Regions from separate parts of the Mesorhizobium sp. M0437 genome, predicted to be linked through region 1. Evidence: predicted binding sites of a transcription regulator. Region 1 holds the regulator's gene; each other region holds the start of a gene.
What was found. Region 1 encodes PhoB, which activates phosphate uptake and scavenging genes when phosphate is short. Its sites were predicted from a motif close to TGTCATNNANCTGTCAT; they were not measured.
Positions count from the first base shown of each region.

Region 1 (10,672 bases):
CTCGCCAACGAGCCGGGCGCCGAGTCCTGGCCGATGACGGCGGCAACGTGGATCCTGCTCTACAAGAAGCCGGATGATGCCGCGACCACCGGCGAAGCGCTCAAATTCTTCGCCTGGGCATACGACAAGGGCGACGAGATGGCCGGCGAGCTGGACTACGTTCCGATGCCCGACAAGGTGGTTGAGAGCGTCAAGGCCATGTGGGCCAAGGAAGTCGTCGGCGACGACGGCAAGCCGCTCTACTCGGCTATGTAATCTCCTCCAGGGAGGGCGTCGATGGCGCCCTCCCTGTTGCCTTTAATCGCGAGGACCCAATGACCATCGCTTCCGATGCCGTGCCATCATCTGCAGCAGCCCGGGCCAGGGAAGCTACGGTGCGGCGCTTCGCGCTCACAGATGCCATATTCCGCGGACTCACCCGCGCTTCCGCAATTCTTGTGCTGGTCATCCTCGGCGGTGTCGCCATCTCGCTGTTTGCCGGCTCATGGCAGGCGCTGTCGTCGTTCGGTTTTTCTTTCCTGACGACTGAGAGCTGGAATCCCGTTACGGAAAAATTTGGCGCACTGGCGCCGATCTACGGCACGCTGGTGACGGCGGCCATTGCCATCCTGATCGCGGTTCCGATCGGCATCGGCATTGCAATCTTTCTCACCGAGCTCTGCCCGCGCCCGCTCAGGCGTCCTATCGGCATAGCGGTCGAGCTGTTGGCCGGCATTCCTTCGATCATCTACGGCATCTGGGGCCTGTTCGTGTTCGCGCCGTTCCTGCAGACGACGATACAGCCCTTCATCATCAACATCTTCCACGGCGTGCCGGGACTATCCAGCCTTTTCGCCGGCCCTCCTTACGGCATCGGCCTTCTGACCTCGGCGCTGATCCTCGCCATCATGGTGCTGCCCTTCATCACCTCGATCACCAAGGACGTCTTCGATACGGTGCCGGCGGTGCTGAAGGAATCGGCCTATGGCATCGGTTGCACGACCTGGGAAGTGACCCGGCGCGTGGTCATTCCCTATACCCGCATCGGTATCATGGGCGGCGTCATGCTTGGCCTCGGCCGGGCACTCGGCGAAACCATGGCGGTGACTTTCGTCATCGGCAACGCACATCGCATCAGTGCCTCCCTGTTCGCGCCGGGCACGACGATCTCGGCGACCATCGCCAATGAATTCACCGAGGCCGACGGCGACCTCTACACCTCCTCGCTGGTTTCGCTCGGCCTGATCCTCTTCGTCATCACCTTCCTGATCCTCGCCGCCGCCCGCTATATGCTGATGCGGATCGACGCCCGTACGGGAGCCTGACCGATGTCGACATCCTCATCGCTCCACAGCCGCCGCAAAGCCAGGAATTCGGTGATGATGGCGCTTTGCGTCGTCGCCGCCGGCATCGGGCTTGCCTGGCTGGCGCTCATTCTCGGCGCGTTGGTCTATAAGGGCACAGCCGGGCTTTCGCTCGCGGTCTTCACCGAGATGACGCCACCACCGGGCGAGGCCGGCGGCTTGCTCAATGCCATCACGGGCAGCCTGCTGATGACGATCATCGCCGTTGTCGTCGGCACGCCGATCGGCGTGCTGGCGGGAACCTACATGGCCGAGTATGGACGCTTTTCGCGCATCACCACCGTCGTCCGCTTCATCAACGACATCCTGTTGTCGGCGCCGTCGATCATCATAGGCTTGTTTGTCTATGAGCTGATGGTGCGGCCAATGGGACATTTCTCGGCCATTGCCGGCGCCGTTGCGCTTGCCATCCTGGTCATTCCGGTGGTCGTGCGCACCACTGAAGACATGCTCAACCTGGTGCCGAACGCGTTGCGTGAAGCCGGTGCCGCGATCGGCGCGCCACGCTGGGTGGTGATCCGTTCGGTCGCCTACCGCGCCGCATTGTCCGGCATCGTCACCGGCATATTGCTGGCGATAGCACGCATTTCCGGCGAGACGGCGCCGCTGCTCTTCACCGCGCTCAACAACCAGTTCTGGAGCAGCAATATCAACGCGCCGATGGCCAGCCTGCCGGTGACCATCTTCCAGTTCGCTCTCAGCCCTTACGAGGAATGGCAGCAACTGGCGTGGACCGGCGCACTCATAATCACCCTGACGGTTCTGGGCTTGAGCATCCTCGCCCGCAGCCTTACCGGACGCAGAGAGGACAGATGACACAGATGTTGTCCCCAGACATGACGATGGCCGAAACGGTCGCCGAGAAGACGAAGATCGAGGTCAAGAACCTCAACTTCTACTACGGCCAGAGCAAGGCGCTGAAGGACATCAGCCTGTCGCTGCCCGAGCGCAGCGTCACGGCCTTCATCGGCCCTTCGGGCTGCGGGAAATCGACGCTGCTGCGTGTGTTCAACCGCATCTATGAGCTCTACCCAAAACAGACGGCCGAGGGCCAGGTGCTGCTCGACGGCAAGAACATTCTCGACCGGTCGCAGGATCTCAACCTCCTCAGGACCAAGATCGGCATGGTGTTCCAGAAGCCGACGCCGTTCCCGATGTCGATCTACGAGAACATCGCCTTCGGCGTCAGGCTCTACGAGAACCTCGGCAAGTCCGAGATGGACGGCCGCGTCGAACAGGCGTTGAAGCGCGCCGCGCTGTGGAGCGAGGTCAAGGACAAGCTCAACGCCAGCGGCTTGAGCCTGTCCGGCGGCCAGCAGCAGCGGCTCTGTATCGCCCGCACCGTGGCGGTGAAGCCGGAAGTCATTCTGCTCGACGAACCGGCTTCGGCGCTCGACCCGCTGTCGACTGCCAAGATCGAGGAACTGATCGACGAATTGCAAGCCGACTACACGATCGTCATCGTCACCCACAACATGCAGCAGGCGGCGCGCGTGTCGCGCCAGACGGCGTTCATGTATCTGGGTGAACTGGTCGAGTTCGACCGGACCGAGAAGATATTCACGTCGCCCCGCGAGAAGCGCACGCAGGACTACATCACTGGCCGCTTCGGCTGAGCCGTTCCGATCATGCATATGAGGACAGGACCATGGGCGAACACACAGTCGCTTCTTTCGACGAGGATCTCGAGCAGATCAGCAAGCTGATCCGCGACATGGCCGACCTCGCCGGTTCGATGGTCGGCGGGGCAACCAAGGCGCTGTTGAATTCCGACAACGTGCTGGCGCAACGCGTCGTTTCCGACGACGCCATCATGGATGCGCGTCAACGCGAACTGGACGACCGCGCCATCACCCTGATCGCCAAACGCCAGCCGATGGCCCACGATCTTCGCCATGTGGTCGGAGCGATCCGCATGGCGGGCGACCTCGAACGCATCGGCGACCTTGCCAAGAATATCGCCAAGCGCGTGAGTGCGGTCGGCCTCAGCGCCACGCCGCGGGACCTGTCGCATTCCATCGACGCGATGGCGCAGCTGGTTCTCATCCAGGTGCAGGGTGTCATCGAGGAATATGCTGCAGGCGATGCGGCCGCGTTGGCCAAGCTTCGTGCCGCCGACGAGCGCATCGACGTTAAATACACGTCCGTGTTCCGCGAGCTGTTGACCTACATGATGGAAGATCCGCGCAACATCACCGCTTGCACGCACCTGCTGTTCTGCGCCAAGAATCTGGAGCGGATCGGCGACCATGTCACCAACATCGCCGAAAATGCGTATTATGTGCTGACCGGCGAGCAATTGCCGGTCAATCGTCCGAAGCAGGACGAAACGACAATGTCCGCACCGGTGACATGATGGGGGTGCCCAGCCGATGATCGCACCACGCATAATGGTGGTGGAGGACGAGGAGCCGTTGGGTGTGCTGCTCCGCTACAATCTCGAATCCGAAGGCTACCAGGTCGAGGTGGTGACACGCGGCGACGAAGCCGAGATCCGTTTGCAGGAGAATGTGCCCGACCTTTTGGTGCTCGACTGGATGATACCAGCGGTTTCCGGCATCGAGCTCTGTCGTCGGTTGCGGGTGCGCCCCGAAACCGAGCGGCTGCCGATCATCATGCTGACCGCGCGCGGCGAGGAGAGCGACCGGGTGCGCGGTCTTTCGACCGGCGCCGACGACTATCTGGTCAAGCCGTTTTCGACACCGGAATTCATGGCCAGGGTCAAGGCGCTGCTGCGGCGCGCCAAGCCGGAAGTGCTGTCCAGCGTGCTGAAGGTCGGCGACATCGTGCTCGATCGCGAATCGCACAGGGTCTATCGCAAGAAGAGCGAAATCAGGCTCGGGCCGACCGAATTCCGGCTGCTCGAGTTCATGATGCGGCATCCGGGCCGTGTCTTCTCGCGCAGCCAGTTACTCGATAATGTCTGGGGGGAGACAATCTACATCGACGAACGCACCGTCGACGTGCATGTCGGGCGGCTGCGCAAAGCCGTCAACAACGGCCGGATGCCGGATGTCATCCGCACCATCCGCGGCGCCGGCTATGCGATCAGGGAAGATTGACCCGCCTGGTCAGGCTACGTTCTTTCTGACGCTGGGCCTCATTTGCGCGCCCGGCGCGAAAATCTCCTGGTCGACGAAGCTTAACGCCCGCATCGCGCAGCCTTCGCGGATCAGAGGCAATTCGTTCGGCTCTGTATCGAAGGAGATCGAGCCTGAATGCTGGCCGCCGGCGGTCTGGGCGATTGCCTTCCGCAAGGCCGGCTCGATCAGATCGAAGGCGGCGGCACTGGCGCCGACCATCGCGACCGGTGCCGGATCGATCAGCGCGAACAGCGAGCCGAGACCGAAACCCAGCGCTTCGCCGGCCTTGCGGTAGGCCTCGCGTTCCGGCCCATCTTTCTCGCGCGCCCGGGCCGCCAGTGCGCGCATGTCGGCGTCGCTGACGTCGGCGACCGGTTCGCTGTCTTCGCTCATCTGCCTGGCGTTGCGCCAGATGGCGTAGTTGCCGGCATACGCCTCGATGCAGCCGCGCCGCCCGCAACGGCAGAGCGCGCCGCCCGGACGATGGATCATGTGGCCAAATTCGCCGCCCGAGGAATGCGTCCCGGTGAACAGTTCGCCCTTCAGCACCAGCCCCATGCCGATGCCATGCGAAAGCAGGATGGCGATGAAGTCATCGCGATAGCGATCCGGATTGCGCCAGCGCAAAGCCACCGCCATCATGTTGCAGTCGTTCTCCACCGTTGCCGGGATGCCGAATTCGTCCTCCAGCATGTCGGCAAAGGCGATGTCGGTCTGCGGCGTGATCGGCGACCACAGCATGGCGCGTGCAGGGGAGTCGGTAATGCCCTGAATCGCCAGGGCGATGCGGGCGACACTGCGGACGTCAAGATCTGGATCCTGCAGCCGGCGCCGGACGATGGCCATGCATTCACGGATCAGCTCGTCGCGCGGCATAGTCAGCGTGTCCAGCCGGCGCTGTTCCTCGGCGACCACCTGTCCCGTGTAGTCGATAATGGCGGCCGAAAGGAAATTCAGCGACAACACCACGGTCAGCACCGCCGCCGCTTCCGGGTTGAGGGCGAGGCCGACTTGCGGACGACCGCGTTTCAACGAAACGGGCTCACTTGGCTTGCTCTCGGCGAGGATGCCTTCCCGTATCAGGTCGGAAGAAATCGCCGATATGGTCGAATGACTGAGGCCGGTGGTAGCTGCGATCTCAGTACGCGATGGCTGGCCGGCCCGGCGCACCGCCGAGATCACCATCGCCCGGTTGCGCCGGCGCAAATCGTCATGGCGGATTCCGACCGACATTGTTTTGCTTTCCTCCCGGTTGCCGCGGCCGCTCATGAACCGGAAGCCGTCGGTAATGTCCGACAAATAGTGTCGGATGAGGCAAATAGTGTCAGATGCAGGTGGCGCTGTCATCGTTTATTCCGACGCTCGAAAAAACTCGCAGAGTCATCAAAATCCATCAGAATCGATGTTGACAGCAGCCGGAGATCGGACCAGTATTTTTTCGAGGCTCGAAAAAATTAGAGCTTCTAAGCTGGTCTTTGAGCCAATTGGTCACGCCGTACGCGGCGCAGGGAGGATATGATGAAGAAATTCACGACCGCCATTCTGGCGGGTGTCGCCATGACGCTGGCGCTGGCGTCGGTGGCGCAGGCTAAAGACAAGGTCATCGGCGTTTCCTGGTCGAACTTCCAGGAAGAGCGCTGGAAGACCGACGAGGCCGCAATGAAGGCGGCCATCGAGGCCGCAGGCGACAAGTATATTTCCGCCGACGCACAGTCCAACCCCGGCAAGCAGCTCACCGACGTCGAGAGCCTGATCTCGCAGGGCGCCAACGCACTGATCATCCTGGCGCAGGACGCCTCGGCCATCGGGCCGGCCGTGCAAAAGGCGCTGGACGAAGGTATTCCGGTTGTCGGCTACGACCGGCTGATCGAGAACAAGGACGTCTTTTACCTGACCTTCGACAACAAGGAAGTCGGCCGCATGCAGGCCCGGGAAGTCTTCAAGGTGAAGCCGGAAGGCAACTATGTCTTCATCAAGGGTTCGGGTTCCGATCCGAATGCCGATTTCCTGTTTGCCGGTTCGATGGAGGTGCTGAAGGCGGCAATAGACAGCGGCAAGATCAAGAATGTCGGCGAGGCCTATACCGACGGCTGGCTGCCGGCCAACGCTCAGAAGAACATGGAACAGTTCCTGACCGCCAACGACAACAAGGTCGATGCCGTGGTCGCGGCCAATGACGGCACTGCCGGCGGCGTCGTCGCCGCGCTGACAGCGCAAGGGCTGGCCGGATCGGTTCCGGTTTCGGGCCAGGACGGCGACCACGCCGCGCTGAACCGCATCGCGCTCGGCACACAGACCGTGTCGGTGTGGAAGGATGCGCGCGAGCTCGGCAAGAATGCCGCCGAGATCGCCTCGCAGCTGGCCGACGGCAAGCAGATGACCGACATTGCCGGCGTGAAGGATTTCACCACGCCCGGCGGCAATACCGTCAAGTCGCTGTTCCTGACCCCGGTCGCCATCACCAAGGACAACCTCAACGTCGTCATCGACGCCGGCTGGATCAAGAAAGAAGAGGTCTGCGCCGGCGTGACGGCTGGCACTGTTGCAGTCTGCAACTGAGCCGACGTTTCCGAGAAGTCCGAACGCCGCGGCCGCTCGCCGCGGCGTTTTTCAACAAGAGTTGTTTTTCCGCTTCCGGCGGATAACTTCTAGGCTGCTTCCGGCATCCGCGGCAGACGGCAACCCGGCGGGAGAAACATCATGACCGACACCACGTCCAACACGCCGGTCGACAGCACGGCAGACCGGGCACGGGAATCCGAGCTCGGCATCGTTGCCCGATTTCTCAAGGCAACCGAACTCGACACGCGCATGCTCGGCATGGTCGGCGCGCTGCTGGTCATCTGGGTCGGCCTGCATGTCATTTCCAGCGTACGGCTCGGCGTCAATCCGTTCGACTTCGACAGCCGGACCTTCCTGACGCCACGCAATCTCTGGAACCTGTCGGTGCAGACTTCCGCCGTGGCCATAATGGCCGCCGGAATGGTGCTGGTTATCGTCATGCGCAATATCGACCTGTCGGTCGGTTCCGCCGAAGGTCTGATCGGCGTGGTCATGGGCTTTGCGCAGGTGCATTTCCTGGTGCGAATGATCGGTCTGCAATTAGGCAATCCCTGGATCTGGATCCTGGCACTGGCCATCGGCCTGGCGCTTGGCCTTCTGATCGGAGCGTTCCAGGGATACATCATCGCTTATCTCGAGGTGCCGGCCTTCATCGTGACGCTGGGCGGCCTTCTGGTCTGGCGGGGTGCCGCATGGTGGGTCGCCAGCGGTCAGACGATTGCGCCGCTTGATGCCACTTTCCAGCTGATGGGGGGCGGGCCGGCGGGTTCGATCGGCGCGCGATGGAGCTGGATCGTCGGAATTGTCGCGTGCCTAGCGGTTGTGTTCATGCTGCTCAACGGGCGGGTGCAGCGCAAGCGGTTCCGCTTTCCGTTGCGCCCGATCTGGGCCGAGACGTTCCTCGGTGTCCTCACCTGCGCTGCCATCATGGGCGCCATATGGCTTGCCAATTCCTATCCTTGGCCGGTCGGCATCGTGAACAGATATGCGGCGGCCAACAATATAACGGTTCCCGAAGGCGGGCTGTTCATCGCCCATGGCATCGCCATACCCGTGCTGATGGCTGTAGCCGTAGGGCTGATCATGACCTTCATCGCCAAGCGTACCCGTTTCGGCCGCTATGTCTTCGCCATCGGCGGCAATCCGGAAGCAGCCAACCTTGCCGGTATCAACACGCGCTGGGTGACCATGAAGGTGTTCATGATCATGGGCGTGCTGGCGACGATCGCCGCGGCGATCTCGTCAGCCAGGCAGAACTCGTCGACCAATGCGCTGGGCACGTTGGACGAGCTGCTGGTCATCGCGGCGGCGGTGATCGGCGGCACGTCGCTCGCCGGCGGCTCCGGCACAGTGCTCGGCGCCATGCTCGGCGCGCTTTTGATGCAGTCGCTGCAGTCCGGCATGGTGCTGCTCGGCATCGATTCACCGCTGCAGAGCATCGTTGTCGGCGCCGTGCTGGTGCTCGCGGTGTGGCTCGATACCGTCTATCGCAAACGTGTGTAGGGAGGAGGAACGATCATGGCAGACAAAACCGCTCCCACGGGCACGCCGCTGATCGACATGCGCAACATCTCCATCGCTTTCGGCGGCATTCGCGCCGTCGACGATGCCTCTGTCGACCTTTTCCCGGGCGAGGTGATGGCTTTGCTCGGTCACAACGGTGCCGGCAAATCGACGTTGATAAAAATCCTGTCCGGCGCCTACAAGCGCGATGCGGGCCAGATTTTGGTCAACGGCGAGGAGGCTTCGATCTCCAATCCCCGCGACGCCAAGAAGTACGGCATCGAGACGATCTACCAGACGCTGGCGCTGGCCGACAATGTCGATGCGGCCGCCAACCTGTTTCTCGGCCGCGAGCTGATGACCGGCTGGGGAACGCTCGACGACGTCGCCATGGAGGCCGAGGCGCGCAAAGTGATGGGCAGGCTCAATCCGCGTTTCCAACGCTTCAAGGAGCCGGTGGTAAAGCTTTCGGGCGGCCAGCGGCAGTCGGTGGCGATCGCCCGCGCCATCCTGTTCAATGCTCGCATCCTGATCATGGACGAGCCGACGGCTGCACTCGGGCCGCAAGAGACGGCGCAGGTCGGCGAACTGGTCAGGCAGCTCAAGGCCGACGGCATCGGCATCTTCCTGATCAGCCATGATATTCACGACGTGTTCGAGCTTGCCGACCGTGTCTGCGTCATGAAGAACGGTCGGGTTGTCGGAACGGCGCGCACAACCGACGTCACCCAGGACGAGGTGCTCGGCATGATCATCCTCGGCAAGTGCCCACCCCGCGCCATTCCGGGGCCGGGCGCGCTGAAGATCGCCGCATGAACGAGAATTAGCCGGCTAATCACACGCCGCCAAAATGTGCCAGCCGTCACCATGCTTTGGCCTCGCCATTGTGTTGGCGTCAGGACTTGCCCATAAAGATGCCGAACCGTCCACGGGACGTATCAGCAATTGAAGAAGCTTTTTCCGACCGTCGCTTTTATCGCCGTCGCGCTGATCAGCCTGACGATGGCGGGTTTTGCCTATTTTGCCACCCAGGAGGCGGCCCGCATTAAATTCGAGGCGACGGCAGACGACGCGCTTAACCGGATCGAAAGCCGCATCGACCTGGACCTGTCGCTGCTGCGTTCGACCCGGGCGCTGTTCGACGCACGCAATGGCGGTATCTCGCAGGGCGAGTTCAAGGCTTTCTTCAACGCGCTCGACGTCGACAATAATTTCGCCGGCCTGCGCGGCATCGGTTTCCTCCGCCTGGCGAAAACTGGCAACGAGGCGGCGGTCGAGCGCGACATCCTGCACGATCACGGCGCAAGCCATCCGATCTATCCCGACACGAACTTACCGTGGCGTACGCCCATCGTGCTGTTCGAACCGCTGGATCCGTCCAACAAATCCAGCATCGGCTACGACATGTTCACCGGGCCGGCGCGGCGCGAGGCGATCGAAAAGGCGATGGCCGACGACCAGCAGCACGCCAGCGGGCTCGTGCAGTTCGGCAAGGATACGGGTGCCGCGCAGACCTTTACCGGGTTCCTCGTCTTCGTCCGGCTCAATGTCGAAACCGCGCCGGACGCCGTGAACGCGACGAGATCCTCGACTGCCGGCTTCCTTTATGCGGCCTTCCGCGCCCGTGATCTGTTCCAGGCTGCGCTCAGCCGGGCACCATTGCTGCCGGTCAACACCGAGATCTATGACGGCACGGTGGACAGCGACAACCTGCTGTTCCAATCGGAAACGCCGCCTGTTTCGAGCCTCGGCGACAGGCTGCTGGTCACCCGCAAGGTCACCGTCGCCGGCCGGCCGTGGGTCGTCCTGTTCAGGCCGACAAGTGCTTTCTCGCAACCTTCCTCGCGCGCCATCCCGGTGATGCTCGGATTGTTCGGACTGCTGCTTGCGGGCGCCATCGCGCTGGTGGCCCGCTATCAGGAGCGGGCCTATGAGGCGGTCTCGCTGCTTCACGAAACGACCGAAAAGAGCCTGCTGGAAAAAGACCTGATGCTGCAGGAGATGAAGCATCGCATCAAGAACTCGATCACGCGGGTGCTGGCAATCGCGCGCCAGACAGCATCGCACACCACCGACGTCCAGGAATTCTCGGCTTCTTTCTCGGCCCGGCTGCAGGCGATGGCGGCTTCCCAGGACATGCTGACGCGCTCACGCTGGCAGAAAGCCGATCTCGGCGACCTG
Region 1 covers NZ_JAMYRK010000021.1:43,010-53,681, reverse strand. The annotation lists gene pstS (phosphate ABC transporter substrate-binding protein PstS) at 1-255, shown strand, start outside; gene pstC (phosphate ABC transporter permease subunit PstC) at 315-1,304, shown strand; gene pstA (phosphate ABC transporter permease PstA) at 1,308-2,159, shown strand; gene pstB (phosphate ABC transporter ATP-binding protein PstB) at 2,156-2,959, shown strand; gene phoU (phosphate signaling complex protein PhoU) at 2,992-3,699, shown strand; gene phoB (phosphate regulon transcriptional regulator PhoB) at 3,716-4,405, shown strand; gene NKI72_RS15680 (ROK family protein) at 4,415-5,659, opposite strand; gene xylF (D-xylose ABC transporter substrate-binding protein) at 5,945-6,985, shown strand; gene NKI72_RS15670 (sugar ABC transporter permease) at 7,127-8,491, shown strand; gene NKI72_RS15665 (ATP-binding cassette domain-containing protein) at 8,507-9,307, shown strand; gene NKI72_RS15660 (CHASE domain-containing protein) at 9,437-10,672, shown strand, end outside.

Region 2 (10,672 bases), on a different contig from region 1:
GGCGTGGATCTGCAGCGCGCCGGATCTTTCGGCGAAGCTCTCGCTGGCGGCCAGCGCCTCGGCATAACGGGCGCCGCCGACGATCAACTCGGCGCCGTAGCCGCGGATGCGGTCCAGCTTGGCCTGCGGGCTCACTTCGGGAACAAAGATGGTCGCCTTGTGGCCGAGCCGCATGGCGGCATAGGCGACGGCGGCACCGTGGTTGCCGCCCGACGCGGCGACGACGCCGGCCGCAGGAACCGGCCGTTCGAGGAGATTGGTGAACGCACCACGTGCCTTGAACGAGCCGGAATGCTGCAAGCACTCAAGCTTCAGGTCGACAGGCAGGGGCGGGCGGCCGAAATCGGCCATGTCGACGCGCAGCACCGGCGTGTGGCGCACGAAGGGCCGGATGCGGGGTTCTATCGCCGCAATGCGCTCGCGTGTGATCGTGTGGCCGTGCAGCATGCTTTCACTCCCAGAGTTGACATTACTTAGTAACTTGGCAAAGTGCCTAAATGCAAGAGGTCGACGTTTTCAAAGCGATTGCCAACGAGCGCAGGCTCCAGATCCTCGATTGGCTCAAGGACCCGCGGGCGCATTTTCCGCCGCAGACGGACGGCGATCTGGTCGAGGACGGCGTCTGCGCGCTGCTGATGGCGGAGAGGCTGGGGATCACCCAGGCTACGCTCAGCGAGCATATGCGCGTGCTCACCCAGGCAGGGCTTTTGCGCAGCAAGCGCATCAAGCAGTGGATATTCTATCGCCGGAATGAGGACAGAATCGCCGAAATCAGGGCGCTCATTCAGCACCGGCTGTAGCTGCAGAGTTCTACTCCAACCAGTCCGGCACCGAGTCCAGTCCGATCAGCTCGTCATAGGTCTGGCGCGGACGCACAACGTGGAAGCGGTCGCCGTCGACCAGCACTTCCGGTACCAGCAGCCTGGTATTGTAGGTGCCGGCCTGAACGGCGCCATAGGCGCCGGCGGTGGAGACAGCGATCAGGTCGCCGGATTTCAGCCGGGGCAGGTCACGGTCGAGCCCGAGATAGTCGCCGGTCTCGCAAACCGGGCCGACGACGTCGACCTTCATGCGTGGTGCAGCGGCCGGCTGCTGCGCCACCGGCTTGATGTCGTGAAAAGCGTCGTAAAGCGTCGGCCGGATCAGGTCGTTCATCGCGGCGTCGACGACGAGGAAGTTCTTGGCGTCGCCCTCCTTCACGAAGATTACTTCCGACACCAGGATGCCGGCATTCCCGACGATCAGCCGGCCTGGCTCGAACATTACCTTCAGCCCAAGTTTGGCAACATGTTTCCTGACGATCCGGGCATAGGCATCGGGCAAAGGCGGCGGGTTGTTGTCGACGCGGTAGGGAATGCCAAGGCCGCCGCCGACATCGATGTGCTCGATGGCATGACCGTCGGAGCGCAAGGCGCCGACCAGCTCCACCAGCAGCGCAAAGGCGTCGTCGAAGGGCTGCAATTCGGTGATCTGGCTGCCGATATGGGTGTCTATGCCGGTGACCTTGATGCCCGTCAGCTCAGCCGCGCGCGCATAGACCTTCCGCGCATGCTGCCACGGAATGCCGAACTTGTTCTCGGCCTTCCCAGTCGAAATCTTCTTGTGCGTCCTGGCGTCGACATCCGGGTTGATGCGCAGCGAGATCGGCGCGATCTTGCCCAGCGCGGTGGCGCGGGCCGACAGCAGCTCCAGCTCCGGTTCGGATTCGACGTTGAAACAGAGAATGCCGGCCGAGAGCGCAGAATCCATTTCGTGCGCGGTCTTGCCGACGCCCGAAAACAGGATCTTGCTTGCCGGGATGCCGGCCGCCAAAGCGCGGCGCAATTCGCCCTCCGAGACCACGTCGGCGCCGGCGCCGAGCCTTGCCAGCACCCTAAGCACGGCCTGGTTGGAATTCGCCTTCATGGCATAGCAGACGAGAGCATCGAGCCCGGCAAAGGCCTCGGTGAAGACGCGAAAATGCCTGGTCAGCGTCGCCGTCGAATAACAGTAGAACGGCGTGCCGACGCTGGCGGCGATGTCTGATATCGCCACGTCCTCGGCATGCAGCGCGCCGTCGCGGTAGTCGAAATGGTTCACGAGATTGGTCCGAAATCAGAGCAGCGGGTCGAGGATGAATTTCTTGTCCTCGACAGGTTTTTCCGGCTCCGGCGGCAAGGGTTGCTTGACCTTCTCGGCGTCCTTGCGGGCCTGCACGGCTGCCGCGTACGGCGTGTCGAGCGCAGCCTTCCTGCCGCAGGCCGCAACGGTGGCCATTGCCGCCAGCAGCGTCAGCGTCACCAAAATCCTGCTTCCGGTCATCGTGCCATCCGTCCGAAACTGTTGCCCGCAGCCGCTTCTAGCCGAGTTTTGCGGCCATTGCACCCCGCGTCTTACGCCTTGGCGAGCCGCTTTTTCCAGTAGCGGATCTGCTTGCGCACCTCGGACGGCGCGGTGCCGCCGAAGCTCGTGCGGCTCTTTACAGAATTCTGCACGGCAAGAACCGAAAACACGTCGGCGCCGATACCGGGGTGAATGGACTGCAGATCCTCCAGCGAAAGCCTGTCGAGCCCGACCTTCTTCTCCTCGGCCAGCGCCACCGCCCGACCAGTGATATGGTGCGCCTCGCGGAACGGCAGGCCGAGCGTGCGCACCAGCCAGTCGGCGAGGTCGGTCGCAGTCGAATAGCCGGCGCCGGCCGCATTCTTCATCGCGGCAGTGTTCACCGTCATATCGCGCACCATGCCGGTCATCGCCGCCAGCATCAGGTCGAGCGTCTCGGCCGCGTCGAAGACGGATTCCTTGTCTTCCTGCATGTCCTTGCCATAGGTCAGCGGCATGCCCTTCATCACCGTCAGCAGGCCGACGAGATGGCCGGTGACGCGGCCGGTCTTGCCGCGCACCAGTTCGGCAGCGTCCGGGTTCTTCTTCTGCGGCATGATCGACGAACCCGTCGAGAAACTATCCGATAGCCTGACGAAGCCGAATTGCGGCGTCGACCAGATGATGATCTCTTCGGCCAGCCGCGACAGATGCGTCGCGCAGATCGCCGCCAAGCCCAGGAACTCGAGCGCGAAATCGCGGTCCGAAACACTGTCGAGCGAATTGCGCATCGGCTCGCGGAAGCCAAGCGCCTTCGCCGTCTGGTGCCGGTCGATGGGAAAGCTGGTGCCGGCGAGGGCGGCGGCGCCGAGCGGGCTTTCATCCATCCGCTCAATCGCATCGCGGACGCGCGACAGGTCGCGTGCAAACATCTCGACATAAGCCATGCAGTGGTGGCCGAAGGTCACCGGCTGCGCCGCCTGCATGTGGGTGAAGCCCGGCATCACCGTTGCCGCATGCTCCTCGGCCCGATCCAGGAACGCCGTGATCAGGCCCTTCAGCGCCTCGGTGACGCGAAAGCACTCGTCCTTGACCCACAGCCTGAGGTCGACCGCCACCTGGTCGTTGCGCGAGCGGGCGGTATGCAGGCGGCCAGCGGCGGGGCCGATCAGCTCGGCCAGACGGGCCTCGACATTCATGTGGATGTCTTCCAGCCTGGTCGAAAACTCAAATGTACCAGCCTCGATCTCTGCCAGGATCGTGTTCAGCCCGTGAGCGATTTTTTTTTGGTCGGCCGCCGAAATAATGCCCGTTTGCGCCAGCATCTGGCTATGGGCGATCGAGCCGCGAATATCTTGCGCATAGAGTTTGCGGTCGAACGAGATCGATGCGTTGATCGTTTCCATGATTGCGGCCGGACCCGAGGCAAAACGTCCGCCCCACATCTGGTTGCTGGCCTTCTTGTCGTTCATCGCTATAACCCGTGCTCCGGAGCAGTTTTTGAAAAATGGCAGACGGCAATAGATTTTTCCCGGCTTTGCGTCTCATCCTCGCCGCTTTGGTTGCGGGCGTGCTGGCCGGCGCGGTCGCGGTATATGTCAGGGAAAGCAGTTCTGGCAACAAGGCGCCCGCGCAAGTGGCCGCCGGCGGCGGCAAGGACGACGTCGCCTGCGCCGCCAAGACCGACCGTGCCAAGAAGATCGCCGCCGCTGCCACCGGCCAGGTTGCCGCGCTTTTGCCGGCGGATCCGCCGCAATCGCTGAAAAGCCTTGCCTTCAACGGCCCCGACGGCAAGCCGACGACGATCGCCGATCATGCCGGCAAGACGGTGCTGCTCAATCTGTGGGCGACATGGTGCGCACCTTGCCGCGCCGAAATGCCCGCGCTCGATGCGCTGCAGAAGGAGATGGGCAGCGATGCGTTTCAGGTTGTTGCCGTCAACGTCGATGCCGGCGACGATGCCAAACCGAAGAAGTTCCTGGAGGACACCGGCGTCAAGTCGCTCGGCTACTATCGCGATGCCACGATGGCGCTGTTCAACGACGTCAAGACGCGCGGCCTGGCGCTCGGTCTGCCGGTCACCATGCTGATCGATGGGCAAGGCTGCCTGATCGCCCATATGAATGGCCCGGCCGAATGGTCGGGGCCGGATGCCAAGCGTCTGGTCGAGGCGGCGCTTCAGCCGGGATAGGCTCAGACCGTGCGCAGGCGCGGCTTGAGCACGGCAATGCTTGCGCCGCGTCGGCTGGCGGTGCGGATTGCCGGAGCGGCCACGCCCGTCAGTTCCCCGAATGTCTCGATCGGAGCCGGTTTGCCGAGGTAGTAGCCTTGCCCGATCTCGCAAGCCTCGGCGTCTAGGAACTGCAATTCACCCGGCGTCTCGATGCCTTCTGCCAGAACCGGTAGGCCGAGACCGCGTCCAAGCCCCAGCACGGCGCGAACGATCGCCGCGAACTGGGCGTTCTTGTCGACCGATTTGATGAACGACCCGTCGATCTTGATCTTGTCGAAGGGAAAGGCGCTGAGGTTGGACAGCGAAGAATAGCCGGTGCCAAAATCGTCCATCGCCACATGCACGCCAAGCGCCTTGACCTGCCTCAAGGTTGCCAGCGCGCGCGGCATGTCCTTCACCAGGGCCGTTTCGGTGATCTCCAGTTCGAGCCTGCCGGGGGCCAGGCCGGATCTCGTCAATGCGTCGTGCACCTTGCGGCTGAAATTCGGATTGTGAAGTTGCACGGCGGAGACGTTGACGGCGACCATCAGCGGGTTTGTCCAGCGAACAGCATCGTTACAAGCCGTCGTCAGCACCCAGTCGCCGATCTGCGCGATAGCGCCACTGTCCTCGGCCACGGGGATGAAAACGGCCGGAGAAATGTCACCCCGCTCAGGGTGCTGCCAACGGACCAGGGCTTCGAAGCCGATCATCCTGCCGCCGCGGATCTCCTTCTGCGGCTGATAGACGAGGTGGAACTCCTTGCGGGCGATCGCCTGGCGCAATTCATGCTCCATCACGCGCTTGTCGCGGGCCGCGGTGCCCATGGCTATCTCGAAAAACCGATAAGTGTCCCTGCCTTCGGTTTTGGCGCGATGGAGTGCCGTGTCGGCATGGCTGATCAGGCCGGCCTGGTCTTCGGCATCCAGCGGAAAGAAGGCGATGCCGATGCTGGCCGAGACGAGGCCGGAGCCGACCGAAACCCTGTTTTCCTCCCGGATCGCCGCCAGCAAGTCCTCGGCTATCCGGCCTGCGGCCAGGGGGTCGGGGAGGTTCGGAGCTATGATGGCAAATTCATCGCCGCCGAGACGCGCGAGCATCTGTCCGTGGCGCGGGATGCCGGAAATGCAGTGCGCCAGCTTCTGCAGCATAGCATCGCCGGCCCCGTGGCCATAGAGGTCGTTGACTTGCTTGAACCGGTCGAGGTCAAGCAGCAGGAGCGCCAGATGTCCATCCTTGCCGCCACGATCCATTGAGGCGAATTCTGCTTCCAGCCGGGAAGAAAAGCTCCGCCGATTGGCAAGCCCGGTAAGCGGATCGAAATGCGCGAGGCGGAGGATCTCTTGTTCTGCCTTCTTGCGCTCACGGATGTCGCGAACGGCAAGCACCGTATGAGGCCTGCCGCAGTAGGTGATTTTCCTGGCGATCAGCTCGACAGGAATTCTCGCCCCGTCGCTGCCCCTTACCTTCGCTTCCTGCGCCTGTTCGCCGAAGCCGGACATATCGGCTGCGCTCTGTCCGTCGAAAAGCTCGCCGAATTGCATCGTGTTCAGGGTGGCTGTCGCTGTTCCGGTCAGCTTCGCCATACTGTCATTGGCGCTGACAATGCGGGTGCCATCGCAAACGATCAGACCTTCCACCGCCGCATTGGCGAGATCGTGCATGCGATCGGCCTCGAGCTTCTGGCGGCGAAAGCGCAGGTCGATCCACAGCGCGGCACCCGATAGCACAAGGATTATCAGGCTGGCGACCGCTGCGGCAAAGGCCTGGGAAATGGGCTCGATGGAATGTTCGGATATTTCAATCGAGGAATCCGGAATGATCGACACCGCAGCCATCGCGATGAAATGCAAGCTGCAAATCGCCAGCGTCAAAAGCGCGGCGCCGCCGAAAGTCGCGAGCGCTGACGGACGGCGCAAGACGACAAGGAGCGCCAGTGCCGCGAGGGTCACGCCGGCCAGAAGCGATATCGCGACAAGGAGCAGGTTCCATGCGACCCGGCCTTCGACCTCGAAAGCTGCCATGCCGATGTAGTGCATCGTCGCGATGGCGCCGCCCAGAATGGCGCCACCGACGAGGAAATGGTCGATGCCGCGGCGCAAGGTGGCGACCCACATCCCAAGCGCGGTCATGATAATGGCGGCGGCAAGCGAAAAGGCGGACAATCCCGGATTGTATGCATTCGGTATTCCCGGCGTAAACGCGGTCATGGCGATGAAATGCGTCGCCCATATGCCGAACCCGGTCGAGGCCGCGGCGATCATCAGCCAGACAAGCCGGTTTCGCTCGGTCGATCGGCCGACATGCTTAAGGAGATTAACCGCCGAGAAGCAAGAAATTCCACAGATGAGTGCGGCAAGCGCAACCAGTCTCGGATCGTGCTGACTTACAATACAATTATAGACCGTCAGCATCCTGGTTCACTCGGTCTGCCAAAATTAACAGGGGAGGTGTGACTGATTAGCTCTTGGAGATTTTAACGAATGGTTAACCCGTGGGCCATGCGGCGGGTCTTTTCGGGGGAAAACCGACGCCGCTGCGCCCAAAAAGACGGTGATGTGATTTCTGGCGCCCGGTTTCAGTAGCGAGTGCACTTTAGGAAGGAATGATGTTCATTGATCCGCAATAAAACCGTTGTCCGATTGTCATCAGCGCCACATATTGGCTTTGCGGAAGTGCCCCTTTCGCCAATGACAAACGGGAGATGAAACATGAAGTTCTTCGGCTTTGCGGCCGGTATCGCCGCCACCGTGACCCTGCTTTCCACCACCTCCGCCTTCGCCGTCACGCAGATCAGCTGGTGGCACGCCATGACCGGCGCCAACGCCGAGGTCGTCGCCAAGATCTCCAAGGATTTCAACGCCAGCCAGAGCGACTATGAGCTCGTTCCGGTGTTCAAGGGCACCTATCCGGAGACGCTGAATGCCGGCATCGCTGCCTTTCGTGCCGGGCAAGCGCCCGATATCCTCCAGGTGTTCGACGTCGGCACCGGCGTGATGATGGCGGCCGAGGGTGCGATAAAGCCGGTGGCCGATGTGATGACCGGCGCCGGGATGACTTTCGACAAGAGCCAGTATCTGCCCGGCATCGTCGGCTATTATTCGAAGCCGGACGGCACCATGCTATCGTTCCCCTACAACTCTTCCTCGCCGATCCTCTATTACAACAAGGACATCTTCCAGAAGGCAGGCCTCGACGTGAACAATCCGCCCAAGACGTGGAACGAGGTGTGGGAAGCTGCCAAGAAGATCAAGACGAGCGGCGCCGCCCCTTGCGGCTATACCTCGACCTGGCTGACCTGGATCCACCTGGAGAATTTCGCGGCGTGGAATGACGTGCCTTGGGCCACCCAGCAGAATGGCCTGGCTGGAGGTGATGTCGAACTCAAGATCAATGCGCCGATTTTCGTCAACCACTTCCAGGCGCTCGCTGGCCTGGCCAAGGACGGCACGTTCAAATATGGCGGACGCACCTCCGAAGCCAAGCAGATATTCCTCGCCGGCGAATGCGGCATCTTCACCGAATCGTCGGGCGGCCTCGGCGATATCGTCAAGTCCGGCATGAACTATGGCATCGGCCAGCTTCCGTATGATACCGACGCCAAGGGCGCACCACAGAACACGACGCCGGGTGGTGCCAGCCTGTGGGTGTTCGGCAACAAGTCGGACGAGGAATACAAGGGTGTCGCCGCCTTCTTTGCCTATCTGTCCAAGACCGATGTGCAGGAATATCTGCACCAGAAGTCGGGATACCTGCCTGTGACGCTCGCCGCGTATGAGGCGACGAAGAAATCAGGCTTCTATGACAAAAACCCCGGCCGCGAGACACCCATCCTGCAGATGACGGGCAAGGCGCCGACCGACAACTCGAAGGGCGTGCGCCTGCCGAATCTGCCGCAGGTGCGCGATATCCAGAACGAGGAGCTGGAGAAGATGCTGGCCGGCCAGCAAACCGCCCAGCAGGCACTCGACAATGCGGTTGCGCGCGGCAACGTCGCGATCAAGGAAGCGCTGGAGAACTGACGGGATTATCTCGGTTAGTCGGTTGGAATATCGCCCACGCGGGCTCGCGTGGGCGACACCTGGATAGCGAGGGAAATCAGCCTGTCTCCACGCGTCGTATTTCCCAACAAGATCCTGCCCTACCTGCTGGTGGCGCCACAGCTCGCCATCACCCTGGTTTTCTTCTACTGGCCGGCCGGTCAGGCGCTTTACCAGTCGATGCTCAGGCAAGACCCGTTCGGGCTGAAGAGCAGGTTCGTCTGGTTTGCCAATTTCCGGAAGGTGCTGGCCGATCCGGCCTACCTCAACTCGATCAAGGTCACCGTAGTGTTCTCTCTTGCGACCGCGATCGTTGCCATGGTTGTGGCCCTGCTGCTCGCGGTCATGGCCGAGAAGGCCGTGCGCGGCAAAGGCCTCTACCGCACACTGTTGATATGGCCTTACGCCGTGGCGCCGGCGATTGCCGGCATGCTTTGGCTTTTCCTGTTCAATCCCTCGATCGGCTCGTTGGCCTATTTGCTGAGAAGCCTCGGCATCGTATGGGACCCGCTGCTCAACGGCACCCACGCCATGATCCTGCTGGTGTCGGCTGCTGCCTGGAAGCAGATCAGCTACAACTTCCTGTTCTTCGTCGCCGGCCTGCAGGCGGTGCCGAAAACGCTGATCGAAGCGGCGGCCATGGACGGCGCCGGCGAAACCAAGCGCTTCTGGACCATCGTCTTCCCGCTGCTTGCGCCGACAAGCTTTTTCCTGCTGGTCGTCAACACCGTCTATGCCCTGTTCGACACGTTCGGCATCGTTCATGCCGTCACCGGCGGCGGGCCGGGCAAGACGACCGAGACGCTGGTCTACAAGGTCTACAATGACGGCTTCGTCAATCTGATCCTGGGCGATTCGGCGGCGCAGTCGGTCATCCTGATGGCCATCGTCATTGCGCTCACAGCGATCCAGTTCCGCTATGTGGAACGCAAAGTCCATTACGGCTGAGGGCAGCGATGATCGGCCAGTCCCCGCTCCGCACCTTCATCGCCCATGCCGTGCTCATCCTCGGCATATTGATCGTGGCTTTTCCGATCTACTACACCTTCGTTGCCTCGACGCACACGCTGCAAACGATCCTCAGGCCGCCCCTGCCGCTCTTGCCCGGCGGCCAGCTATGGAACAATTACAGCGAGGCGCTGTTCGGCGGCATCGGTCGTATCGGCGGGGTCAGCGTCGGCAGGCTGCTCCTCAACACCATGATCATGGCGCTCGGCGTTGCGGTGGGAAAGATCTTCATCTCGATCCTGTCGGCCTACGCGATCGTGTTCTTTCGCTTTCCGCTGCGCATGACCTTCTTCTGGCTGATCTTCATCACCTTGATGCTTCCAGTCGAGGTGCGCATCCTGCCGACCTACAAGGTGATGGTCGATCTCGGCATGATCGACACCTATGCCGGCCTGATCGTCCCGCTGATCGCCTCAGCCACCGCAACGCTGCTGTTTCGCCAGTTCTTCATGACCATACCGGGCGAATTGGTGGAGGCGGCGCGTGTCGACGGTGCCGGGCCATGGCGCTTCTTTTTCGATATTCTGGTGCCGCTGTCGCGGACAAACATCGCCGCGCTGTTCGTGATCCTCTTCATCTATGGCTGGACGCAGTATCTTTGGCCGCTGCTCGTCACCAACAGCAACGACATGAATACCATCGTCATCGCGCTGAGAAAGATGGTTTCCTTCGCCGATGCCGACACCCAATGGCACCTGGTGATGGTCACGGCAATGCTGGCCATCGTGCCGCCGATCCTGGTGGTCGTGCTGATGCAACGCTGGTTCGTGCGCGGTCTGGTCGAATCCGAAAAGTGAGAAGCCGATGGCGACCGTGGATCTGAAGGATGTCAGGAAAATCTATCCCAGCGGCGTCGAGGCCGTGAAGGGCGTTTCCATCGCCATTCCCGACAAGGAGCTTTGCGTGCTGGTCGGCCCCTCCGGCTGCGGCAAGTCTACGCTGCTGAGGATGATCGCCGGGCTGGAGACGATTTCTGCCGGTACAGTCGCCATCGACGGCAAGGTGGTCAACGCCATTGGCCCGACCGAGCGCGACATCGCAATGGTGTTCCAGAACTACGCGCTCTACCCACATATGAAGGTCTATGACAACATGGCCTATGGCCTGCGCA
Region 2 covers NZ_JAMYRK010000006.1:48,174-58,845, forward strand. The annotation lists gene NKI72_RS05935 (threonine/serine dehydratase) at 1-447, opposite strand, end outside; gene NKI72_RS05940 (ArsR/SmtB family transcription factor) at 498-800, shown strand; gene lysA (diaminopimelate decarboxylase) at 811-2,079, opposite strand; gene NKI72_RS05950 (hypothetical protein) at 2,095-2,301, opposite strand; gene argH (argininosuccinate lyase) at 2,373-3,773, opposite strand; gene tlpA (thiol:disulfide interchange protein TlpA) at 3,809-4,492, shown strand; gene NKI72_RS05965 (bifunctional diguanylate cyclase/phosphodiesterase) at 4,495-6,927, opposite strand; gene ugpB (sn-glycerol-3-phosphate ABC transporter substrate-binding protein UgpB) at 7,225-8,535, shown strand; gene ugpA (sn-glycerol-3-phosphate ABC transporter permease UgpA) at 8,617-9,501, shown strand; gene ugpE (sn-glycerol-3-phosphate ABC transporter permease UgpE) at 9,510-10,358, shown strand; gene ugpC (sn-glycerol-3-phosphate ABC transporter ATP-binding protein UgpC) at 10,366-10,672, shown strand, end outside.
Region 2: the regulator PhoB is predicted to act here: its motif matches at 7,146-7,162, upstream of ugpB (sn-glycerol-3-phosphate ABC transporter substrate-binding protein UgpB).

Region 3 (10,672 bases), on a different contig from region 1:
ACGGGTTCATCCTGATGCTCATCCAACCGATCGATTATTTCCTCGTCGTCTGGTTCGCGCTGGCGCTGGCTTCGACGCTTTACGTCGGCTTCGACCAATATCGCAACAATCCCGAGCCGGTGGTGATGAAATGGGGCTTCATCCTGGTCACCCTCTATATGGGTCCGCTCGGCTTGCTGCTCTACGTGCTCGCCGACAAGGAGCCCCGGCCGGGCGATCATGAACTCTTCACCCGGCCGCTCTGGAAGCAGGGCGTCGGCTCCACCATCCACTGCGTCGCCGGCGATGCCACCGGCATCATTCTTGCCGCCGCCGTCACGGCGGCGCTCGGCCTGCCGATGTGGATCGACCTGATCGTCGAATATCTCGCCGGCTTTGCCTTCGGCCTGTTCATCTTCCAGTCGCTGTTCATGAAATCGATGATGGGCGGCACCTATTGGGAAAACGTACGCAAGAGCTTCCTGCCCGAGTTCATCTCCATGAACTTCATGATGGCCGGCATGGCGCCGGTCATGAGCTTCCTGATGATGGGCCGCGACATGCGCGCGATGGAACCGACGGAGCTGCTGTTCTGGGGCGTGATGTCGATCGGCGTCATCGCCGGTTTTGCGCTTGCCTATCCGGCCAATGTCTGGCTGGTCGCCCGGGGGCTGAAGCATGGGCTGATGACGCAGCGTGCGCAGGCAGCCGGCATCGATGTCCGGGAGCAGCCTGCCACGAGGCAACATGCGCAGATACAAATGCAGCAGGCCGACGCCAGCGGCCATCGCGGGCAGCACCACGATATGGTTTCCCACAAAGGCAAAGGCGGCGGCCATCACATGGAGACGGATGCCACGACGCCGCAGGTCGCTGCCCTGGGTGCCGTCTCCCTGCTGGCGCTCGCCATCGGCATGGTCGCGCCGGCGAACTGGCTGAACCTGACGCTGTCGGCACGCGATGTCGGCGGGGTGATCATGCCGCGAGGCATGATCATGGATCGCGACACGCCAGCCGATACAATGCGCGACATGGCGGCTACCGATCCACGCCTCGTGGCCGCCTCTTATGGCCTGACGGCAAGGGGCGACCAGGAACTGCCGTTTCGGATGGAGAACGGCATCAAGGTGTTCGAGCTCAGGCCTTCAGTGGTCCGCTGGCAGATCCTGCCGGACGTCGCGGTCGACGCCTATGCCTATAACGGCCAGATTCCCGGTCCGCGAATTCATATTCGCCAGGGCGATCGGGTCAGGATCAACGTCACCAACGGCCTGCCTGAGGAAACGACGGTGCATTGGCATGGCTTGATCCTGCCGAACCAGATGGATGGGCCGGCCGAGATCACGCAGCCGCCGATCGAGCCCGGGCAATCCTATTCATACGAATTCACCGCGACCCAGCACGGAACCTATTTCTATCACCCCCATGCCAAGCCGGACCGGACCCAGGCGCTCGGCCTTTACGGTGCGCTGATCATCGATCCCGCCAATCCCGCCGACGAGGTCGCGGCCGACCATGATTACGCCATCGAGCTTCAGGAATGGCTGGTGCGGGAAGGGCTGACCTACCCGTCGATGCCGATGGATGGCGGCATGCCGAATTTCTTCACCATCAACGGCAAGGCCTATCCCTCGACCGAGACGATCCCGATGAAGGTCGGCGAGACGCTCAAGGTGCGGTTCATCGGCACCAACAACGGCTTCATCCATCCGATGCATATCCATGGCGGACCGTTCGAGGTCGTTGCCCGCGACGGCGAGACGGTCCCCGCTTCGGGTCGTTTCCTTGCCGATACGATCAACGTCGGGCCGGGTCAGCGCTACGACGTAATCTGGAAGGCGCAGCGTCCGGGCAAATGGCTGATCCATTGCCACATCCCGCATCACACCACGAACAACAATGTCGAGGAAAAGGGCGGCGGCGGGCTGATGGTCGTGATCGATGTGACATGACCGGCGTCGCCTAGGCTCGTTCCAGCCGCTGCACCGGCCCGGACGCCATGCAGTGGCTGGGGCCAAATTTTCTCTCAAGCTGAGGTGATCTGCCAGACAGCGACGCCGGCAAGGGCGAGACCGGCGCCGCCCTCGATGGCCCGGGAGATGGTTTCGAACAGCCGTGGCTGGCGCGCGAAAAACTGTACAAGCCGTTCCCGAAACAGGATCGACAACACGGCGACACAGGACAGCGTCAGCGCCACGCCGACCATCATGGTGACGGCAAACAGGGCGCCCGCCGCCGGAACCCCCCTGGACATTGCGAAAGTCATCGCGAAAAGCGTCAGCGGGCATGGGATCAGGCCTGCCGTGACGCCGACAGCCTCGCCCTCGTGCCTGTGATGATGGCTGTGGCTCAACGCGCGCCAGATCATCCAGACGCCAATGAGGCCGAGCAGCCCGCGACTGATGTGCTCCAGAAGCGGAGCGCGGCCGACGCTGCCCAATGCTATTGAGACCAGTGGCAGCGAGAGAGCCGCAATCAGAACGGCAATCGTCACATGCGTGAACGATAGCGTGATAGATACGAGCAGACCACGCGAGACCTTCGCATCCGAACCGGCAAGATAAGTCGCCAGGACGGCCTTGCTGTGCCCCGGCGTCAGCGCATGGGCAGCCCCGAACACGACGCCCATCGGCAGGAAGGCCATGAACGCCAGCCAATTGCCTCCGGCCGCAAGCAGCTTGATCTGTTCGCCGAGCGTCAGATAGATCGTGCGCTGAAATTCGACGAGCGTCTGGAACATCGGACGAGACTAGCAGAAAATCGGCGAGCGTCAGTGCATGTGGCCGTGGTCGTGCGTGTGCTCGTGAGGATGGTCGTTCTCTCCACGTTCCGTTGAAAACCGCACATTCGCCTCAGCCAGGGCCGGTATATGCTGGGATAGTTCGTCCTTCAGCGCTGCGGCGATCTTGTTGGCCGCCGACAGCGGCAGGGTTTCGTCCGCGGCAATTGCGATGTCGGCGTGCAATCTATGACCGATCCAGCGCGCCTTGGCATCGACAATGCGCGCGCCCGGAACATGCTCGGCGGCATGTCGGATTTCGTCTATCACACCGGGTTCGATTCCATCCAGCATGCGGGTCAGCACCGAGCGGGCCGATTGCCAGACGATACCGAAGATCGCAATCGTGATCAGCAGGCCGACGATCGGATCGGCCAAGGAAAAGCCAAACCAGACGCCGATGGCTCCGATGACCACGGCAAGGCTGGTAAGTCCATCTGTGCGGGCGTGGTAGCCGTCGGCAATCAGTGCCGCGCTGTTGATTTCGCGGCCGACGCGGATACGGAACACGGCAACCGCCTCGTTGCCGAGGAAGCCGACAATGCCCGCCGCAGTCAGCCAGCCCAGGTGTGTCACCGCTTGTGGATTGATCAGCCTGTCGATGGCTTGGTAGGCAGCGACTACAGCGCTGAACAGGATGATGAGCACGATGATGATGCCGGCCAGATCCTCGACCCGGCCCAAGCCATACGTGAAGATCCGCGACGGCTTGCGCCGCGCCAGAACGAACGCAATCCAGAGCGGGATCGCCGTGGTCGCGTCGCCGATGTTATGGATCGTGTCGGCCAGCAATGCCACGCTCCCCGACAACGCAACCACGACCATCTGCAATGCCGCGGTGATGGCCAGGATCACGAACGACCATTTGATTGCCCAGATGCCCCGGTCGGTGGTGGCAATTGTCGCGTCGATGACGCCATGGCTGTGACCGTGCGGACCGTGATCGCCGTGATGATGTGCGGCGTGCGAGCCGAACCCGAGCCAGTCCAGAATGCGGACTACGATGGCATTCATAGATATTTCGCCAGCTGCTTGAGTTCCGCCAGCGAGTTGCCGCCGGTTTCCACGCTGTCCGTCAGGCAATGCTCGATGTGATCGTTGATCAGCTCGCGCTTGGCGCTGCTGATGGCCCTTTCGACGGCATGAAGCTGCTGCGCCAGGTCAACGCAAGGGCGATGCGCCTCGATCATCGCCAGCACCGCCGCAAGGTGGCCTTGCGCGCGCTTCAGGCGCTTTATGATGGAAGGATGCGAGGCGTGGAGGTGATCTGACATGCTTGAGCATATCCTCCCGGGGAGGATACGCGTCAAGCTCAGCTGTGCAACGTTCGGAGGGGCTTCACCTTGAGCATTGCTTGTTCTATGCCTTTCCCATGAAGAAGCTTGCCCGTTTTCTTGGCCTGCTGGTCGTTGCAGCAGTCCTTGCGGTGGCGCTGGGCACGCTGCTGCCGCGCCCGCTCTGGCCGGCGGCCGTTGCCGATCCGATCGGCACAAGCCACCGTATCCTGGTGCTGCAAAATCCGATCCACACCGACATCGCCATCCCGGTCGACGACGATGTGCGCCGGCGCTTCCATTTCCTGGTCGATGCCGGCATTCCAGCAGACGTGGCGGAGGTCCGCTACATAGTCTTCGGCTGGGGCGGCCGCGCCTTCTATCTCGAGACGCCGACCTGGTCGGAACTGAAGGCAGTGCCGGTGATGAAGGCGCTGACCGTCGATGCCTCGGTGATGCATGTCGACATTTCAGGCGAAATCGCCGAGCCGCATCCCGACGTCACCGGCTTCGACATCGGCGAGGAGCGGTTTACGGCGCTGCTCGATTACATTGCGGGAAGCTTCCGGCAGGGACCGAGCGGGGCCATGCCGATCGAGAATGCGGCGTATTCCCGTTTCGATCGTTTCTTCGAAGGCAATGGCCGTTTCAACGCGCTGGTCGGCTGCAACACCTGGGCGGCGGCGGCACTGCGCATCGCCGGGCTGCGCACCGGCTGGTGGAACCCGCTGCCGGCATCGCTCGGCCTGTCGATGCGGCTTTACAATTGACCGGGCGACTTAGGACCGCCGAACGTCCTACGCCCGCCAGCCGTAGAGCCAGTCGAGATCGGCGGCGAGTTTTTCGGGCGAGCGCATCGCCAGGAACAGGTTGCGGGCCATCGCCACCGGCCCGGCCGCATGCCAGGCGAGGCGATTGACGGCGCCGCGGCGGGCGACCTGGGCGACGCGCGGCCGCCGCGCCTGTTCCCAGGCGGCAAGCGCCCCCTCAAGATCGGCTGTGGAGGCCGCAATGAAGCCGGCAAGGGTTACCGCGTCTTCGATCGCCATCGCCGCGCCCTGTGCGGCAAACGGCGTCATCGCGTGCGCCGCATCGCCGGTCAGCGCGATGCCTTCCGGCGTCGTCCACCGCCGCTGCTCGACTATGTGGATCGGCCATGCCGTCCACGGCGCGGCCTCGTTCGCCAGGCGGACCAGCGCCGGCGCGGCGCCACGCATGGCGCTGGCGAGGCTGGCGGGGTCGGCATGCCCTGACCAGCCCTCGGCGATGCGCTTGCCCTTGGTGAAGGCCGCGAGGTTGAAGACAGTGCCACGGCTGACCGGATAGGCGACCATATGGAAGCCTGGATGGAGGAATGCGGTAACGCAATCGGGCGCACCGATCGCCCTGAAGGCTTGTCCGGCAAGGCTGTCCGCGGCCACCGTGGCGCGCCAGGCAAGCTCGCCCGAGAATCGGCTTCTGCCGAATTCGGCCGCCTTGCGGGCCAGTTTTTCTCGCACCGACGACCAGACGCCATCGGCTCCGACCAGCAACGATGCTTCGGTTTCGATGGTCGTGCCGGCAATCTCGACTGTTGCGGTGATGCCATTCGGTCCGGTTGCGACGCCGCCGACGCGGGCACCGGTGACAAGCTCGATCTCGGGCCGCTCGGCTATCCGCTGCATCAGCGCTGACTGCAGATCCGCGCGGTGGGCAACGAGATAGGGCGCTCCCCAGCGCGTTTCGGCCGCCTGGCCAAGCGGTACGCGCGCCAGCTTGCGCAGCGTGGCGGCATCCTTGAGCACGACCGCCTCCGGGCGCACCGACGTCGGCAGCAGCCGATCGAGTACGCCGAGCTGCCGTAGGATGCGCGTCGCGTTGGGCGAAAGCTGGATACCGGCGCCGGCAGCCTCGAGGTGCTGCGCCTGTTCGAACAGTTTTACCCGATAGCCGCGCTCGGCGAAGGCCAGTGCCGCGGTCAGCCCGGCGACGCCCGCCCCGGCGATGACCACCTGCCGGGACTGCGTTTCCTGCATCAGGCTTGTCGCGGAAGAATCAGGCGGCCTGGTCGATATAGAGGCAGCCCGGCGGCTGCGTTTCCAATGCCTTCAGTTTCGGCGAATAGCGATAGAGCGTCGAGCAATAGGGGCAGACCTTTTCATTGTCGTCGCCCATGTCGAGAAATACATGCGGATGGTCGAAAGGCGGATTGGCGCCGGTGCACATGAATTCCTTGACGCCGATGTCGATTGCCGGATAGCCCGCATCGTTCTGGAAATGGGGAATGGAACCGCCTGCCATCGTCGTCTCCTGATCTTGTCGATTGCATCTGGATCATAACCCGTCTCTTTGCAAGATCGATGAAATGAAACTGTCGCAAAAGCCTGTCAGAGGATAAGTTAAGCCGGTTAAGGCTGTGCTCGTCGAACGGTGTGGGAAGAGCGGGAACCATGAACGAACTGAAGCCGGTGCAGAACGAATTCATCACCGTCGAGGCGGCGAGCCCCGAAGGCGGCAATCCCGATCGCTTCGTCAATCGCGAGTTTTCCTGGCTGCAATTCAACCGGCGCGTGCTCGAAGAGTCGCTGAACGCCAACCATCCGCTGCTCGAGCGTGTTCGCTTCCTGTCGATATCGGCCGCCAACCTCGACGAGTTCTTCATGGTCCGCGTCGCCGGTCTTGCCGGCCAGGTGCGCGAAGGCATCGTGCTGAAGAGCCCGGATGGGCGCACTCCCGAGCAGCAGCTCGAACAATTGCTGCGCGAGGTCGAGCGCCTGCAGGAGGACCAGCAGAACAGCCTTTCGGCGCTGATGCTGCTGCTCGACAAACAAGGCATCGAAAGCATCACCCGCGATGCGCTGACCAAGGACGAGAAGACCTGGCTCGAGGACCATTTCCAGGAGCAGGTATTTCCGGTCCTGACGCCGCTGTCGATCGACCCGGCGCATCCGTTTCCGTTCATTCCCAATCTCGGTTTCTCGATGGCGCTGCAATTGCGCCATCGCAAGAACGGCGAGGAAATGAGCGCGCTTCTGCGCCTGCCGGTGGCGCTGAGGCGCTTCATCCGTTTGCCGGATCGCAAGCATCATGTCCGCTTCATTCCACTTGAAGAGGCGGTCAGTCTCTATATCGGCAAGCTGTTCCCCGGCTATGAGGTCAAGGGCTCCGGCACATTCCGCATCATCCGCGACAGCGATATCGAGGTCGAGGAAGAATCAGAGGATCTGGTGCGGCTGTTCGAGACGGCGCTGAAGCGGCGACGCCGCGGCTCGGTCATCCGGATCGAGTTCGACCGGCTGATGCCGCCCGAATTGCGCGACTTCGTCGCCGGCGAGCTTGGCGTTTCGGCAAGCCGGATCAGCGTGCTCACCGGTCCGCTGGCGCTCAGCCAGATCTCGGAGATCGTCGCCGTCGCCCGCGACGATCTGAAGTTCACGCCCTACAATCCGCGCTTCCCCGAGCGCATCCGCGAGCATGGCGGCGATTGTTTTGCCGCGATCCGCGAGAAGGACATCATCGTCCACCACCCCTACGAATCCTTCGACGTCGTGGTGCAGTTCCTGCGCCAGGCAATGGCCGATCCGGAAGTGGTGGCGATCAAGCAGACGCTCTATCGCACCTCCAACGACAGCCCGATCGTACGCGCTTTGGTCGACGCCGCCGAGGCCGGCAAGTCGGTGACCGCGCTAGTCGAGCTCAAGGCGCGTTTCGACGAGGAAGCCAACATCCGCTGGGCCCGCGACCTCGAGCGCGCCGGCGTCCAGGTCGTCTTCGGCTTTCTCGAACTGAAGACCCATGCGAAGATGTCGCTGGTGGTGCGCCGCGAGGATGGCAGGCTGCGCAATTACGTGCATCTGGGCACCGGCAACTACCACCCGGTCACGGCACGCATCTACACCGACCTGTCCTTCTTCACCACCGATCCGACGATCGCGCGCGATGTCGCCCAGCTGTTCAACTTCATCACCGGCTATGCCGAGCCGGCCGAGCAGATGCGGCTGGCCATCTCGCCGTTTACGCTGCGCGACCGCATCCTCCAGCACATTTCGGATGAGATCAGCCACGCGCTGGAGGGCAGGCCGGCCCGCATCTGGATGAAGATGAACGCCTTGGTCGACCCGATCGTCATCGATGCGCTCTACGATGCCAGCCGCGCCGGCGTCGAGATCGATCTCGTCGTGCGCGGCATCTGCTGCCTGAGACCGCAGGTGCCCGGCCTATCGGAGAACATTAGGGTGAAGTCGATCGTCGGCCGTTTCCTCGAGCACAGCCGCATCTATTGCTTCGGCAACGGCCACGGCCTGCCCTCGGACGGGGCGATCGTCTATATCTCCTCGGCCGATCTGATGCCGCGCAATCTCGACCGCCGCGTCGAGACCATGGTGCCGATCACCAATCCAACTGTGCATGAGCAGGTGCTCGGCCAGATCATGCTCGGCAACATCATGGACAACCAGCAAAGTTTCGACGTATTGGCTGACGGAACCTCCCGGCGCGTTGTGCTGGAGGAGGGCGAGGAACCGTTCAACGCGCAGGAATATTTCATGACCAATCCGAGCCTGTCCGGACGGGGCGATGCGTTGAAGTCGCATGCGCCCAAGCGCATCGCGCAGTTCAAGCGCCGCAAGAAACAGAACGCAGCGACGGGCTGATGATTTCAGCGTCCCAGGGCCGGCTTCAGGACCGCCGACCGCTGTCCATCATCGATATCGGATCGAACTCGATCCGTCTTGTCATCTATGAGGGGCTGGCGCGTTCGCCGACCTTGCTGTTCAACGAAAAGATGCTGGCCGGCCTCGGCCGCGGCATCGTTTCGACCGGAAAGCTCGATCCCGAGGCGGTGACGCGCTCGATGGAAGAGTTTCGCCGCTTCCGCGCGCTCTCCGACCAGGCCGGCGCCGAGCGCATGTATGTGCTGGCGACCGCCGCCGCTCGCGAGGCGGTCAACGGCCCCGACTTCATCCACCGCGCCGAGGATGTGCTCAAGACCGAGATCCAGGTGCTGAGCGGCCGCGAGGAAGCCCATTATTCGGCGCTCGGCGTCATCTCCGGTTTCCACCCGGCCAACGGCATCGCCGGCGACCTTGGCGGCGGCAGCCTCGAACTGATCGACATCGACGGTGAGACGATCGGTGACGGCATCACGCTGCCATTGGGCGGCTTGCGCCTGCAGGACATGGCGAAGAACTCCCTGACCCAGGCGGCAAGGATCACGCGCGAGCAACTGGCGCGGGCGAAATTGCTGAAGGGCGGGCAGGGCAGGGCGTTCTACACGGTCGGCGGCACCTGGCGAAATCTCGCCCGGCTACACATGGAAATGACCAACTACCCGCTAGGCGTCATGCACCATTACGAGATCGGCATCGAAAGCGCCGCGAACTTCCTCCGGCAGGTTGCTAAGGCCGAGATCGACAAGATCAAAGGCATCGAGGGCATCTCCAAGAACCGCCGCTCGCTGCTGCCCTATGGCGCCATCGTGCTGCAGGAGATCATGGCGGCGATGCAGCCGTCGAAGATCATCGTGTCGGCGCTGGGCGTGCGCGAGGGCTTTCTCTATTCGCTGCTCGACAAGGCCGAGCAGAAAGCCGATCCGCTGATCTCGGCGGCGGAAGAGCTTGCCCGCCTGCGCTCGCGCTCGGTCGACCACGCGCATGAGCTTGTCGAGTGGACCGGCAAGGCGTTCGCCGCCTTCGGCATCGACGAGACCAGGGATGAGGCGCGCTACCGCCACGCCGCCTGCCTGCTCGCCGATATCGGCTGGCGTGCCCATCCCGAATATCGCGGCAAGCAATCGCTCAACATCATCGCCCACGCCTCCTTCATCGGCGTCGATCATCCCGGCCGCGCCTTCCTGGCGCTTGTCAGCCTGTTTCGCCACGAGGGCGTGTTCAATGAAGCCGCTCCGGAAATCCGCGGACTGGCGACACCGCGCTATCTCGAACGGGCCCGCGTGCTGGCGGCGCTGCTGCGCGTCGTCTATCTCCTGACGGCGGCAATGCCCGGCGTCATGTCGCGACTGAAATGGGAAAACCGCGGCAATGGCGTGCTGGCGCTGGTGCTGCCGGCAGCGCTGGCCGATCTTTACGGCGAGCGGCCCGCCGGCCGGCTGGCACAACTGGCAAGGGTCACCAACCGTCGGCTGGTGCTGGCGGTCGAGGGCGGGCCTAGCGTTTCAGTGAAGTAGTTTCAGGCACGACGCCAATTGCATGTGGCAATTCGCTGCGAGCTCCACGCTTGGGAGAAGATCGTGAAATCCAGTCAAATCCTGCTGCTGCTTTCCATCCTGCCATTGTTGATTTTCGACGCGGCCAGAGCTCAGACGGTTTCCAAGGTTTCCGTTGCTGCAAAAGGCGCGTTTGAGTTTGACAAGAGTTATCCAAAAGCCGCAGACGGAAAAACACTGTTCAATTTGCTCACAGGTTTTCTAAAACCTAAAAGCGGACAAAAGATAAACTATTTTGTATTTAGAATAAGCGACGAAATGATCAAATTTCAAAGATCGATTTCGATGAACACGTTTTATGCGGACGTTAATCTCTGTCCTGGCGCTGTCGATCGAACCGTGTCCGTTCATCAGCCCCTCGGCAACTTTCTTGAGCCTGTCGCGGGCCGAATCGACCTGTTGCCATACGTTAAGAGGGCAAGCCTGATCCAACTGCGC
Region 3 covers NZ_JAMYRK010000007.1:56,300-66,971, forward strand. The annotation lists gene NKI72_RS06920 (multicopper oxidase domain-containing protein) at 15-1,931, shown strand; gene NKI72_RS06925 (nickel/cobalt transporter) at 2,006-2,719, opposite strand; gene NKI72_RS06930 (cation diffusion facilitator family transporter) at 2,750-3,772, opposite strand; gene NKI72_RS06935 (metal-sensing transcriptional repressor) at 3,769-4,032, opposite strand; gene NKI72_RS06940 (TIGR02117 family protein) at 4,131-4,802, shown strand; gene NKI72_RS06945 (FAD-dependent monooxygenase) at 4,830-6,047, opposite strand; gene NKI72_RS06950 (zinc-finger domain-containing protein) at 6,067-6,312, opposite strand; gene NKI72_RS06955 (RNA degradosome polyphosphate kinase) at 6,462-8,663, shown strand; gene ppx (exopolyphosphatase) at 8,663-10,195, shown strand; gene NKI72_RS06965 (hypothetical protein) at 10,259-10,672, shown strand, end outside.
Region 3: the regulator PhoB is predicted to act here: its motif matches at 6,373-6,389, upstream of NKI72_RS06955 (RNA degradosome polyphosphate kinase).